4 regions of the Nonomuraea sp. H19 genome follow, and region 4 is predicted to be linked to each of the others. Evidence: riboswitches for the same ligand, from Rfam matches in the RefSeq annotation. Region 4 holds a riboswitch; each other region holds the start of a gene.

Region 1 (3,198 bases), on a different contig from region 4:
CGGAGCGGCTGTCGTCGTACTACACGGGCGAGGTGCTGGCCCCGATCGGCGGCGAGACGTTGCCGGGCTAGTCGACGTAGATGGTGCCGCCGAGCTGCCGGAACTCGGCGGCCTTCTGCGCCATGCCGGCTTCGCGGATGTCGTGGCTGATCCGCATGGAGCAGAACTTCGGGCCGCACATCGAGCAGAAGTGCGCGGTCTTGGCGGGTGCGGCGGGGAGGGTCTCGTCGTGGAAGGCGCGCGCCGTGTCGGGGTCGAGCGCCAGGTCGAACTGGTCCTCCCAGCGGAACTCGAAGCGCGCGTCCGACAGCGCGTCGTCCCACGCCTGCGCCTGCGGATGCCCCTTGGCCAGGTCCGCCGCGTGGGCGGCGATCTTGTACGTGATCACGCCCGTCTTGACGTCGTCCTTGTTCGGCAGGCCGAGGTGCTCTTTGGGGGTGACGTAGCAGAGCATGGCGGTGCCGTACCAGCCGATCATGGCGGCCCCGATGCCCGAGGTGATGTGGTCGTAGCCGGGCGCGATGTCGGTCACCAACGGCCCCAGGGTGTAGAAGGGGGCGTCGTCGCACAGCTCGCGCTGCAGGTCGACGTTCTCCTTGATCTTGTGCATGGGCACGTGCCCCGGCCCCTCGATCATCACCTGGACGTCATGGGCCCGGGCGATGGCGGTCAGCTCCCCAAGCGTGCGCAGCTCGGCGAACTGGGCCTCGTCGTTGGCGTCCGCGATCGAGCCGGGCCGCAGCCCGTCGCCGAGCGAGAACGACACGTCGTAGCGGGCCAGGATCTCGCACATCTCGTCGAAGTGCTCGTACAGGAAGCTCTCGCGATGGTGCGCCAGGCACCAGGCGGCCATGATCGAGCCGCCGCGCGAGACGATCCCGGTCTTGCGGCGGGCGGTCAGCGGCACGTACGCCAGCCGCACCCCCGCGTGCACGGTCACGTAGTCGACGCCCTGCTCGCACTGCTCGATCAGGGTGTCGCGGTAAACCTCCCACGACAGCGCCTCCGGCCGCCCCTTGGCCTTCTCCAACGCCTGGTAAATAGGTACGGTCCCGACCGGGACGGGCGAGTTGCGGATGATCCACTCGCGGGTCTCATGGATGTCGGGGCCGGTGGACAGGTCCATGATGGTGTCCGCGCCCCACCGGGTGGCCCAGGTCATCTTCTCGACCTCCTCCTCGATGGAGGACGTCACGGCGGAGTTGCCGATGTTGGCGTTGATCTTCACGAGGAAGTTGCGGCCGATGATCATCGGTTCGGACTCGGGGTGGTTGACGTTGGCGGGGATGATGGCCCGGCCGGCCGCGACCTCCTGGCGGACGAACCCGGGGGTCAGCCCCTCGCGTGCCGCCACGAACTCCATCTCCTTCGTGACCAGGCCTTTCTTGGCGCAGGCGACCTGGGTGACAGGCTCGCCGGCCGCGCGGCGCTCGCGTACCCACTGCTCGCGCAGGCGCGGCAGCCCTCGCCTGACGTCGGTCTCGACGGCGGGATCGGTGTACGGGCCCGACGTGTCGTACAGCGTCACCGCCGAACCGTCCGACAGACGCACCTGCCGCATGGGCACACGGAGGTCACCGAGGTAGATCTTGGAAAAACCGAGCTCCGGCGCACCACTCATCGCGCAAACTCCCTTCGCCGGCATTATCCGGTGCAGGTTCTGGCGGTCGGCGGCTGTCAGCCGTCCTCTCAGCCCGGTCCACACCGGGCTCCCGCGTTGGACGGCGATGATCGTACCCACGCCTGGACGCGCGCCAAACATGGCAAGATCAGGCGATGGACGATCCCACGTCGCGGACCACCGCCAGCTATGACCGCATCGCACCGGTTTACGCTGAGCGCAACGACCAGCCGGACGCCGAATTCCTGGCGTTTCGCCAGCGGTTCGCGGACGCGCTTCCCGACGGGGCCAAGGTGGCCGACCTGGGGTGCGGCCCGGGACGCGACGGGGCGTGGTTCCGTGCGCGAGAGCTGGAGGTCGTCGGGGTCGACCGGTCGATCGAGATGGCCAGGCTCGCCACCGCCCGCGGGGTGCCCGCCGTGCTGGGCGACCTGCGCCGCCCGCCGCTCGCCCCCGGCTCGCTGACGGGCTTGTGGTCGGTGGCGGCGCTCCTGCACGTGCCCACCGCCGAGACCGAGCCGACCCTGCGCGCCTGGTCGGCGGCGCTGCGACCGGGAGGCGTGCTCGGGATGTCGACCTCGGCGGGCGATGGTGAGGGATGGGAGCCGAGGTCGTACGGCTTCGAGCAGTCCCGCTGGTTCACTCACCGCGACCCGGACGCGCTGCTGGCGACGCTGGAATCGGCCGGTCTCCAGGTCCTCGAACACGACCTGAGGACCACCGGTCGCACTTGGCTGAACGTGCTGGCGGCGCGCCGCCAGGTTTGTCGATCGCTGTCAGCGGTACGGACTTCATCAGGGGGAACATGAACAAGATCGCCGCTGTCGCAGGACTCGTGGTGGTGACCGCGTTCGGGGGGACCACCGCTCGAGATGGCTTCGACCAGCACGAGGTGAGTGAGGAGCAGTACCGAACCCTGATCGCCCAATGCCGCTACGCCGACACGAGTAAGGCGCGAGCGGAATGCCGCGCGGAGGTCAAGGCGACCTACCGCATCGGCGAGGCGGACACGTCGCTCGACTGCCGGACATACTCCGGCGTCTCTGTGTGCGGCACGCTGAAGCTCAGCAGGGCCGAGCGCAAGTGCGCCGAGGACTCCGCGAAGCAAGGGCTGCCGTTCCGGCGCGCCGAGGTGGAGTGCTACGTGTTCACGTGAAAGTGAGAGGCCCAAGTCGTGATCATCGTTGGGGTGGACGGCTCGCGTACCGGGCTGGAGGCGGCCGCATGGGCCGCCGACGAGGCCGCGTTGCGCAGGGCGCCGCTGACCGTGGCACATGCCGTGCCGAAGTGGGTGCATGACGAGTCCGGCAGCGCCCGGTACGCCGACGTCGCCCGGTGGATGCGCGAAGGCGCCACCACGGTGCTCGCCGCGGCCGAGGACCGCGCCCGCCGGGAGCACCCGGACGTCAGCGTGACCACCGAGTTGCTGCCCGGTGATCCCCGTACCGCGCTGATCAACGCCGCCGAGGGGGCCGAGCTGCTGGTGGTCGGCAGTCGCGGGATCGGCGGCGTACGCGGGCTGCTGGTCGGGTCCGTCGCACACGGGGTTGCCGCGCACGCCCGTACGGACGTCGTGC
Region 2 (3,198 bases), on a different contig from region 4:
CAGGCCCTTCTCCCGCAGCTGGATGATGTCCACGCCGCCGGCCAGCACCGAATCGAGGAACTCCGCCAGGTCGCCGCGGTCGCGGCGGCCGTCTGTGCAGAGATAGAGGCGGGCCTCAGAAAGCGAGGGCTTGGGCACGCCGCTTGACCTCGGTATGACGGCCGGCCTTGATCGCATCGATGGGCGATCCCGGCAGCGACTCGTCGGGGGTGAAGAGCCAACGCAGCGCTTCGACGTCGTCGTAGCCGGCGTCCTGCAACACGGTCAGCGTGCTGGGCAGGCCCTTCATCACTTCCTTCCCGTCCAGGAACACCGCAGGAACCTGCGGGCCCCCGCTCCCGCGGCGCACGCCGAGGAGCTTGTGGTCCTTGAGGAGTTGCTTGGCCCGCCCGATCGAAAGGTCGAGGCGCGAGGCCACTTCGGGGAGAGTGAGCCACTCGTCGACGAGCTGGTCGGTCTCCCGGTCGATCTGTGCAACAGAAAGCGTCACGAAACCACAACTACCACATGCCGTCCTTGCTCAAACAACACAATCCCGTAGGGGGACTTGTGGATCTACCAGGAGTTCCGCGTCCATAAGGTGACCCGCGTCGATGATCCGGCGACCCTGTACGAGATCGCGCGGACGGTCCACGGCGAGCACCGCCGCGAGGGTTCCGCCGGCGGTGAGCCAGACGGCCGACCACTTGCCGTCCGGATCACCCCGGTAGAGGAGACGCTCCCCCGCGGGGTGGTGCCCAGCGTACTGGACCATGTGCCCGAACTGCTCCGACCAGAAGTACGGCACCGGGTCGTACACCGCGTCCTCGCCCAGCAAGGTCGCCGCGGCGACCTCGGGGGCGTTGAGCGCGGTGTCCCAGTGCTCGACCCTGAGCCTGGTCTGGAATCGGCGGGACCACCAGGCGGCGCAGTCGCCGACGGCGACCGTGTTCGGCAGCGAGGCACGCAGGTGCTCGTCGACGACGACGCCGTTGTGCAGGTCGATGTCGGCGTCGGCGAGCCATTCGATCGCGGGGCGCACGCCGATGCCGGTGACGACCACGTGGGCTTCGACGAACTCGCCGTCGAGCAGCCGTACGCCGCCCTCGTCCACGGAGCCGACCATGGTGTCGAGCCGCAGGTCGATGCCCTCGTACCAGGGCTCGGTGCGGGCGCCGAGCTCCGTGCCCACGGCGGTCGCGAGCGGAGTGGAGGCCGCCTCGATCACCGTCACGGCGCATCCGGCGCGGCGGGCGGCGGTGGCCACCTCGGCGCCGATCCACCCGGCGCCGATGATCGCGACCCGGGCGCCGGGCACGAGCCTGGCCCTGAGCTCGTGGGCGTCGTCGAGGGTGCGCAGCACGTGCTGAGGGCCGTCGCCGGGCAGCATGATCGGCTCCGCTCCGGTGGCGATGACCAGGCCGTCGTAGCCGACCTCGCCCTCGGTCGTCTCCACGACGCCCTCGCGCAGGGCCTTGGCGGCGACGCCGGGCCGGAAGTCGACGTCGATGGCGGCCAGGTCGGTGTCGACGTAGCTGGTGTCGGCGTCGCCGAGGAGCACGCTCTTGGACAGGGGCGGGCGATCGTAGGGACGATGCCGTTCCTGGCCTATCAGGGTGATCCTGCCGTCGAATCCCCGTCCGCGCAGCGCCTCCACGGTGCGCACTCCGGCCAGGCCCGCTCCCACCACCACGACATGATTCACGTTCAAGACCATAACGGGAGCGTGTCCGGGCGTGGCACCGAGGCCGTAGGCTGAGGAGGTAAGACGCGCGGGAGTCCGGCCGTTACCGGGCTGAGAGGAAGGCTGCACCGGGCCTTCGACCGCAAGACACCTGATCCGGATCATGCCGGCGAAGGGAGCGCATGTGGATGTGATCGTAGGCGGCGGGGTCGTCGGACTGTCCATCGCCTGGCGGCTGGCCCGCGCAGGGCGGCCGGTCACCGTGGTGGACCCGGCTCCGGCCTCGGGGGCCTCGCACGCGGCGGCGGGCATGCTGGCCCCGGTCAGCGAGGTCACGTACACGGAGGCGCCGCTGCTCCGGCTGGGGCTGGCCTCGCTGCGCCGCTGGCCGTCCTTCGCCGCCGAACTGGCCGCGGACGCCGGGCTGCCGGCGGGCGACACCGGACTGCCCGCCACGAACGCCGGGCTGCCCGCCGCGGACACCGGGCTTACGCCGGGCGACGCCTCCTCCGGCCACGTCTTCGGTGCGTTCGGGGGCGGCGAGGGTGCCGGTGAGGCGGCCCGGCGCGGGCTGGATCTTCGTACGGATGGGACGCTCGACGTGGCGTTCGGGGCAGACGACCTCGCGGCGCTCGACGAGCTGGCGACGTTCATGGAGAAGCTCGGGCTGCCGGTCGAGCGGCTGACCGGGCGCGAGTGCCGCCGTCTCGAGCCCATGCTGGCCCCTTCCGTGCGCGGCGGGCTGCTGGCGCCGGGCGACGCCTGGGTGGACCCGCGCCGCGTCACGACGGCCCTGCTCGCCGCCCTGGACCGGCTCCACGCCCCCTTGGTACGGGCACGCGCCACCGGCCTCCTGCGCGACGGCGGCAGAGTCGTCGGAGTACGCCTGGCACCGCCGATCGGCTCGACCGCCGGCACCCCCGCGCCGTCCGAGATCCGGGCGGAACGGGTCATCCTGGCCGCCGGAGCCTGGAGCACCGAGCTGGCCGAGCTGCCGGTGCGGCCCATCAAGGGGCAGATCATGCGGTTGCGTTCGGCCCAGCCGCTGCTCAGCAGGTGCGTACGCGGCACCGTGCACGGCACGCCCGTCTACCTCGTCCCCAGAGGCGATGGTGAGCTGGTGGTCGGGGCCACGCAGGAGGAGCTCGGGTTCGACACGAGGGTGACGGCCGGCGGGCTCTACGAGCTGCTGCGCGACGCCAGGGAGCTGGTGCCGGGCGTGACCGAGCTGGAGGTCGCCGACGTGGTGGCGGGATTGCGCCCGGGCACGCCGGACAACCTGCCCATCATCGGCCCGAGCGGTACGCCGGGGCTCACGCTGGCCACCGGGCATTACCGGGGCGGCGTGCTGCTGGCGCCGCTCACGGCGGCCCTCGTCGCAGGGGAGCCGGGCGAGGAAGGCGAGCTGGCGGCGTTGTGCTCGCCGGGGAGGTTTGAGGAAATTTCATGATTGTGCTGATCAACGGGGCCGCGCACGAGGTCGCCGACGGCATGACCGTGGCGCAGGCCGTACACACATTGACGCAGGCCACCAC
Region 3 (3,198 bases), on a different contig from region 4:
CCAGCGCACGGGTGGCCGCGGCCAGGTCGTCCATGGCGGTCCCGGCCGCCACGGGCACGAACACGTGCACGCCCTTCGCCCCGCTGGTCTTCACCGCCCCGGCCAGCCCGGCGTCGTCCAGCGCCTGGCGTACCAGGAAGGCGCCCCGCACGGCGAGCTCGAAGTCGTCCCCGGGCGGGTCGAGGTCGAGCACCATGTGCGTGGGGTGGTCGCCGACGAACAGCGCCGGGTGGTACTCGACCGCCCTCTGGTTGGCGAACCACAGCAGGCTTCGCCGGTCATTGCACAGCGCGCGTACGTCACCTGCCGACGCGATGCCTCGGCCCAGTGGGAGGTGGTCTCCATCCATTCGGGGGCGTATTTGGGCAGGTTCTTCTGCACAAAGGGCTCCTGCCCGGGCCGTACCCGGATGACCGAGAGCGCACGGCCGCGCAGCACCGGGATGATGCGGTCGCGGACCGCGTCGAGGTAGTCGACCAGGTCGCGCTTGGTCGCGCCCGCCCCGTCGAACAGCGGCTGGCCGAGATTGGTCAGCGCCACGCCGTCACGCGTCTCATCGCTGGTCACTCGCCCTACGATATCCGGAACAATGGGCTAGATCATGACCCGTTTCCTGTATCTCACCCGCCACGGCGAGGCCACGCCGGACGAAAGCGGCCTGACGGACGCCGGCCGCCGCCAGGCCGCACTGCTCGGCGAGCGCCTCCAGGGCGTCCCCCTCTCCGCCATCCACCACGGCCCGCTCCCCCGCGCGACGCAGACCGCCCACCTGATCGGCGAGCGGCTGCCCGGCATCCCCCTGCACGTCAGCGAGGCCGCCGGGGACTACATCCCGTACGTGCCCGAGAAGGAGGAGCTCGCCCCCGGCTACGCCGACCGCCTCCTCGGCTTCGTCGGCCAGTTCCCCGCAGACGAACGCGAGCGCGGCCCGGCGCTCGCCGCCGAGGCCCTGCGCGCGTTCACGGGTCCCGTGGCGGAGGGGACCCGCCACGAACTGGTCGTCACGCACAACTTCCTGATCGGCTGGCTCGTCCGCGCCGCCCTGGACGCCCCGAAGTGGCGCTGGCTCGGCCTCAACCACTGCAACGCCGCCCTGACCGTCATCCGGTACGCCCCCGACCGCCCCTCCTCGGTGCTCTCCTACAACGACATGGGCCATCTGCCCGCCGAGCTGCGCTGGACCGGCTTCCCGCCCGAACCGCGCGAATGAGCCCTGTTACAGTTGGCCGTTGACGCGGGGTGCCCGGCGACCCGGGCTGAGATCACACCCGTCGAACCTGATCTAGTTAGCGCTAGCGGAGGGACGTCGATGTTCTGCGATGACATGTGGCTGCGCACGGCCGACCTGATGAGCGCCATCCACGACCACCCCTTCAACGTCGCACTCGGCGCCGGCACACTCGACCGCGACCGGTTCGCGTTCTACATCGTGCAGGACGGCCGCTATCTGGAGGCGTTCTCCAAGGCCCTCGCGACAGCGTCGGCACGGGCGACGGACCCGGCGGACGCGGCGTTCTTCGCGCAGAGCGCGCACGCCGCGCTGGCCGCCGAGCGCCTGCTGCACGCCGGTTACGTCGCGGAGCTCGGCGCCGACGCGGCGGGGATCGCCACGTCGCCGACCTGCCTGGCCTACGCGTCGTTCCTGCAGGCCACGGCGCTCGCCGCACCCTATCCGGTGCTGGCGGCGGCGGTGCTGCCGTGCTTCTGGATCTACCAGGACGTCGGTACGACGCTGCTGCGGCGCACCGGGGACACGCCCGATCACCCGTACCGCAAGTGGATCTCCACCTATTCGGATCCCGGCTTCGCGGCCTCCGTCGAGCAGGCCAAGGCCATCGCCGACCGGCTGGCCGCCACCGCGGACGCGGCGACCCGGGAGGCCATGGCCGCGGCGTACCGCACGGCGGCGGCGTACGAGTGGATGTTCTGGGACAGCGCCTGGCGGCGCGAGACCTGGCCGACGGCGCGCTGGCTGGCTCCCTGATCGGTCACAGGCGCGCGGCCAGTGCCGTCGTGCCCGCCCCCGCGAGGCTCGGCAGCGCGGCCGGTCGCCCGCTCAGCAGCAGGAGCAGCGCCTGGATGGGCCGCCTCCACGACGTCGCCCGCGCCGACCGCCCAGTCGACGTCGGTGGCGACCAGCCGCAGCCCGCTCAGCCGCCGCTGCGCATAGAAGGGCCGGCCGCGCTCCCAGATGTGGGCGGCACTGGCGCGGGCCGCCTCCGATGGCATGGCGCGCGCGATGCCCAGCGGCACGCAGATGTCCTGAGCGTGGATGAGCACGTCGAAGAGCGGGTCGAGGGGCTTGGTCATGGGCGCCCGGCGGCGTGAGGTGGCCGATTCGCGGATCCGCTCGACGATCTCGCCGATCGGCAGCGCGGCGTACCGCACCGAGGAGTCGCGGATCATGCGGTTGACGTCGCCGCGTGCCCTGACCAGCTCGGCGAGGACGGCCTCGCCGAGCTGAACGCCATGCTGAGCCGGATCATCAGGGAGTTCTAGCCGGATGAGGCCTTGGCCATCAGCTCGCGTTCCTCGCGGGTGGGGATGAGCCCGGCCGGGGCGACGATCTTCGACTCCTCGAACGGCGCCTCCGCGCTCGGCAGCGGCTCCCGCGTCCTGATCGCCTTCACCCACACGCGAGCCGCGTCCAGGATCACAATGATGATCATGATTGCGAACAGCGCCGCCAGGACGCCGTCCACGGTGGAGTTGATCACGATCTGCCGCATGGCGTCCATGGACTTGGCCGGCGCGAGCAACTGCCCCTGGTCCAGCGCCGTCTGGTAGCGGTCGCGCTGGGCGAAGAAGCCGAGCGTGGGGTCGGTGGAGAGGACCTTCTGGTAGCTGGCCGTCAGCGTGACCGCGACGTCCCAGGCCAGCGGCACCGCCGTCACCCAGGCCCACTTCAGCCGGCCGCTCTTGATCAGCAGGGTCGTGGCCACGGTGAGCGCCACGGCGGCCAGCAACTGGTTGGCGATGCCGAAGAGCGGGAAGAGCTGGTTGATGCCGCCGAGCGGGTCGTTGACGCCCTGGTAGAGGAAATATCCCCAGGCCGCCACGACGAGGGCGCTGGCCGCCACGAGCCCCGGCCACCAGCTCACCCTGCCGATCGGCTTCCACAGGTTGCCCAGCGTGTCCTGCAGCATGAACCGGCCCACCCGGGTGCCCGCGTCCACCGTGGTCAGGATGAACAGCGCC
Region 4 (3,198 bases):
CAGAGCAGGAACATGCGGCGGCGGCCCAGCAGGTCGGCCGCGCGCCCGCCGAGCAGCATGAAGCCGCCGTAGCCGAGCACGTACGCGCTCACGACGCCGCTCAGCATGCCCGTGGACAGGCCCAGGTCGGCACGGATGGACGGGAGGGCGACGTTCAGCATGGCCACGTCGATGCCCTCGAGAAAGATGGCACCGCACAACACGGCAAGTACACCCCAGGAACGGGCAGGCATGACAAATCCCCCGGTTACGTATAGGCATGTCGGTTCTCTCTTGTAACCGTCCACATCTTGGGCCAGCATGAAATGTCATGGAAGACGGCACTTTGAAGTCACTTAGTTACTGCGAGAGCACCGTGGACGACGACTACGACGTGCGGCAGTGGGACACGCGGGAGGACTGCGAGGTCCGCCAGATACTCGACCGCATCGCCGACAAGTGGTCCCTGCTGGTCATCGCGCTGCTCGACTGCCAGAGCCTGCGCTTCACGCAGCTGCGCCGCGAGATCGACGGCGTCAGCCAGCGCATGCTCACCGTGACCCTGCGTCAGCTCGAACGAGACGGCCTGGTCTCCCGTACGGTCCACCCCGTCGTGCCGCCCAGGGTCGACTACGCGCTGACGCCGCTCGGCCGTACCCTGCACCAGACCATCAAGACGCTGGTCACCTGGACCGAGGAGCACCAGGAGGAGGTCGCGGCGGCGCGTGCCGCGTACGACGCGCGACGCGAGATGATGGAGACATGACCGTACGTGAGATCGATGCCAGTGCCGTTCCCGACGATGCCTACCTGCTCGACGTCCGGGAGCAGGACGAATGGCTGGCGGGGCACGCTCCGGAAGCCGTGCACATCCCCATGACCCAGATCCAGGAGCGGGTGAGCGAGGTGCCCGCGGACCGGACGGTTTATGTCGTCTGCCGGGTGGGCGGACGGTCGCTTCAGGTGGCGGCCTGGCTCGGCCGGCTCGGGCATGACGCGGTCAACGTCGGCGGCGGCATGCAGTCGTGGGAGGCCGCGCGCCGCCCCATGATCAGCGAGACCGGGCAGGAGCCGTTCGTCGCCTGACTGTGATTCGCCCACTATGGCGATTCGGCGGCCATTGAGGCATCATAAGGGCGCAAACTTCAGATCGTCGCGGGAGCTCGGGGTGCCGGGCTGAGAGGGCAGCTACTCATCCGCTGCCGACCGCCTGAACCTGTCCGGGTAATGCCGGCGTAGGGAGTGTGCGATGACGCATGTCGCCGACGAAGTTCCGCTGACCCTGGAGGGCGCGCCGCCGAAGACGCTGGGCGTCCTCGACCAGGGCGCGCTCTGGGCGAACCTCGGCGTCAGCCTCCTGGGCTTCTCCGGAGCCCTCTACCTGCTCAACCCCCTCGGCAACGCGCCGCTCAGCCTGGTCGCCGCGCTCACCGCCACCGTGGTCGGAAGCCTGATCGGCACGTCCATGGTGGGCCTGTCCGCCATCCCCGGCACCCAGACGGGGCAGCCCTCGATGGTGCTGTTGCGCGGGCTGTTCGGGGCCAAGACGTCCTACGTGCCCACGGTGCTGAACATCGTGCAGATGCTCGGCTGGGGCGCCTTCGAGCTGTGGGTGATCGCCCAGGCCGCCACGGCGATCTTCGGAGGCGTGCCGTACCAGGTGTGGGTGATCCTGGCGGGCGTGGTCACCACGGCGCTCACGATCTGGCCACTGGGCTCGGTACGCCTGCTGCGGCGGTACGTCACCATCGGGGTGATCGTGTCGATGGTCTGGTTCACGTGGTTCTTCGTGTCCGAGGCTCCCGCGCACACGGGCGGAAGCTGGACCGCCTTCCCCGCCGCCGTGGACTACGTGATCGCGCTGTCGGTGTCGTGGGTGCCGATGGCCGCCGACTTCGCCCGGCACTCCAGGTCGAGCCGGGCCGCCTTCACCGGCGTGGTCGGCGGCTACACGCTGGCCCAGGTGGCCTGCCTGGGGCTGGGCGTGTACGCGGTCGCCATCGTGGGGGCGGCCGGGGTGGAGGCCGACCCGACGTCGGTGTTCAGCCCGTTCGTCGCGGTGCCGCTGGGCGCGCTGTTCTTCGCCATCCTGGTGCTGCGCGAGACCGATCAGTCCTTCGCCAACGTCTACTCCACCACCGTGTCGCTGCAGAACCTGATGCCGCGCGTGGACCGGCGCGTCTTCTCCACCGCCATCGGCGTGCTCACTGTCGCGATCGCCCTGGTCGTGGACGTCACCTCGTACGGCGCGTTCCTCGGCGTGATCGGGGCGGTGTTCGTGCCGATGTTCGCGGTGCTCGCCGTGGACTACTTCGTCTTCGCCCGCTCCGACCGCTGGAACACCGACGAGAACGCGCCCTCGCGCTGGTCGATGCTGGTGCCGTGGGCGCTGGGCTTCATGGCCTACTGGCTGACGACCTCGACGCTGACCGTTCCCTGGTGGGACGAGTTCTGGGTGGGCGCCCGCAAGGCCATCGGCTTCACCCGGGAGCCGTGGATGAACGGCGCGCTCGGCGGGGCCTTGGTGGCCGCGCTGGTCACGCTGCTCATCGGCCTGCTGCTGCGGCGGCTCGCCGTTCGACGTTGAGCAGGTGCTGCTTGGCGGCCGCGCCTCCGGCGTAGTCGCCCAGCTCGCCTTCCGCGCGAACCACCCGGTGGCACGGCACGACCACGCAGACGGGGTTGGAGGCCAGCGCGTTGCCGATCGCCCGCAGCGCGCGCGGCCTGCCGATGCTCGCGCCGATCTCCTCCAGCGTCGTGGTCGTGCCGTAGGGGACCGCCATCGTCTTCTGCAGCACCGTACGGGCGAAAGGCGTGGCCAGCGTCAGGTTGACCGGCGTGGCGAACGTGCGCAGCCGGCCGGAGAAGTAGGCGTCCAGCTCCCTGCGCACCGGGTCGAGCCGGCGCGGATCCGGCCCGATGAACGTGCCCACATGCCTGCTGACCAGCGCGAAGACATCGTTTTCCGGCTCGAAGCTGCACGCGACGATGCCCTTGCCGGTCACGGCCAGCACCAGCCGGCCCACGGCGCCGTCGTAGGTGCCGAACGCGATGTCCGGCGGTGTCTCACCTCGATAGGTGCTGGAGGTCACGCGCAGCAGGGCATCCAGATCGCCGCTCGTCATGCCTCCACCCTTCCCCGGCTCCCGAGAAATCGCCGTGACCGCAGCGTATCGGACGGATCGCCCGACGCACCCACGCTGCCACGTGCACTATGGA

What was found. A riboswitch is a leader RNA that binds a small molecule or an ion and turns the genes downstream of it on or off. The one in region 4 is predicted to bind thiamine pyrophosphate.
Region 1: linked by a shared signal. The riboswitch ahead of thiC (phosphomethylpyrimidine synthase ThiC) and the one ahead of ACTMTI_RS05895 (purine-cytosine permease family protein) in region 4 are both predicted to bind thiamine pyrophosphate.
Region 2: linked by a shared signal. The riboswitch ahead of ACTMTI_RS15540 (FAD-dependent oxidoreductase) and the one ahead of ACTMTI_RS05895 (purine-cytosine permease family protein) in region 4 are both predicted to bind thiamine pyrophosphate.
Region 3: linked by a shared signal. The riboswitch ahead of ACTMTI_RS25650 (TenA family protein) and the one ahead of ACTMTI_RS05895 (purine-cytosine permease family protein) in region 4 are both predicted to bind thiamine pyrophosphate.

What each region holds. Positions count from the first base shown of each region.
Region 1 is NZ_JBQHCV010000004.1:58,413-61,610, reverse strand. Features, by position in the region: gene ACTMTI_RS09590 (SDR family oxidoreductase) at 1-71, shown strand, start outside; gene thiC (phosphomethylpyrimidine synthase ThiC) at 68-1,621, opposite strand; TPP riboswitch at 1,614-1,726, opposite strand; gene ACTMTI_RS09580 (class I SAM-dependent methyltransferase) at 1,777-2,430, shown strand; gene ACTMTI_RS09575 (hypothetical protein) at 2,427-2,777, shown strand; gene ACTMTI_RS09570 (universal stress protein) at 2,796-3,198, shown strand, end outside.
Region 2 is NZ_JBQHCV010000006.1:310,178-313,375, forward strand. Features, by position in the region: gene thiE (thiamine phosphate synthase) at 1-138, opposite strand, end outside; gene ACTMTI_RS15530 (Rv2175c family DNA-binding protein) at 116-490, opposite strand; gene ACTMTI_RS15535 (NAD(P)/FAD-dependent oxidoreductase) at 521-1,684, opposite strand; TPP riboswitch at 1,742-1,858, shown strand; gene ACTMTI_RS15540 (FAD-dependent oxidoreductase) at 1,848-3,113, shown strand; gene thiS (sulfur carrier protein ThiS) at 3,110-3,198, shown strand, end outside.
Region 3 is NZ_JBQHCV010000011.1:239,253-242,450, reverse strand. Features, by position in the region: gene ligD (non-homologous end-joining DNA ligase LigD) at 1-349, opposite strand, end outside; partial or broken gene ACTMTI_RS25660 (hypothetical protein) at 358-438, opposite strand; gene ACTMTI_RS25655 (histidine phosphatase family protein) at 602-1,210, shown strand; TPP riboswitch at 1,226-1,321, shown strand; gene ACTMTI_RS25650 (TenA family protein) at 1,310-1,984, shown strand; gene ACTMTI_RS25645 (hypothetical protein) at 2,273-2,464, shown strand; gene ACTMTI_RS25640 (carbon starvation CstA family protein) at 2,496-3,198, opposite strand, start outside.
Region 4 is NZ_JBQHCV010000002.1:463,076-466,273, forward strand. Features, by position in the region: gene ACTMTI_RS05880 (MFS transporter) at 1-233, opposite strand, end outside; gene ACTMTI_RS05885 (winged helix-turn-helix transcriptional regulator) at 311-745, shown strand; gene ACTMTI_RS05890 (rhodanese-like domain-containing protein) at 742-1,065, shown strand; TPP riboswitch at 1,125-1,238, shown strand; gene ACTMTI_RS05895 (purine-cytosine permease family protein) at 1,229-2,566, shown strand; gene ACTMTI_RS05900 (methylated-DNA--[protein]-cysteine S-methyltransferase) at 2,526-3,104, opposite strand.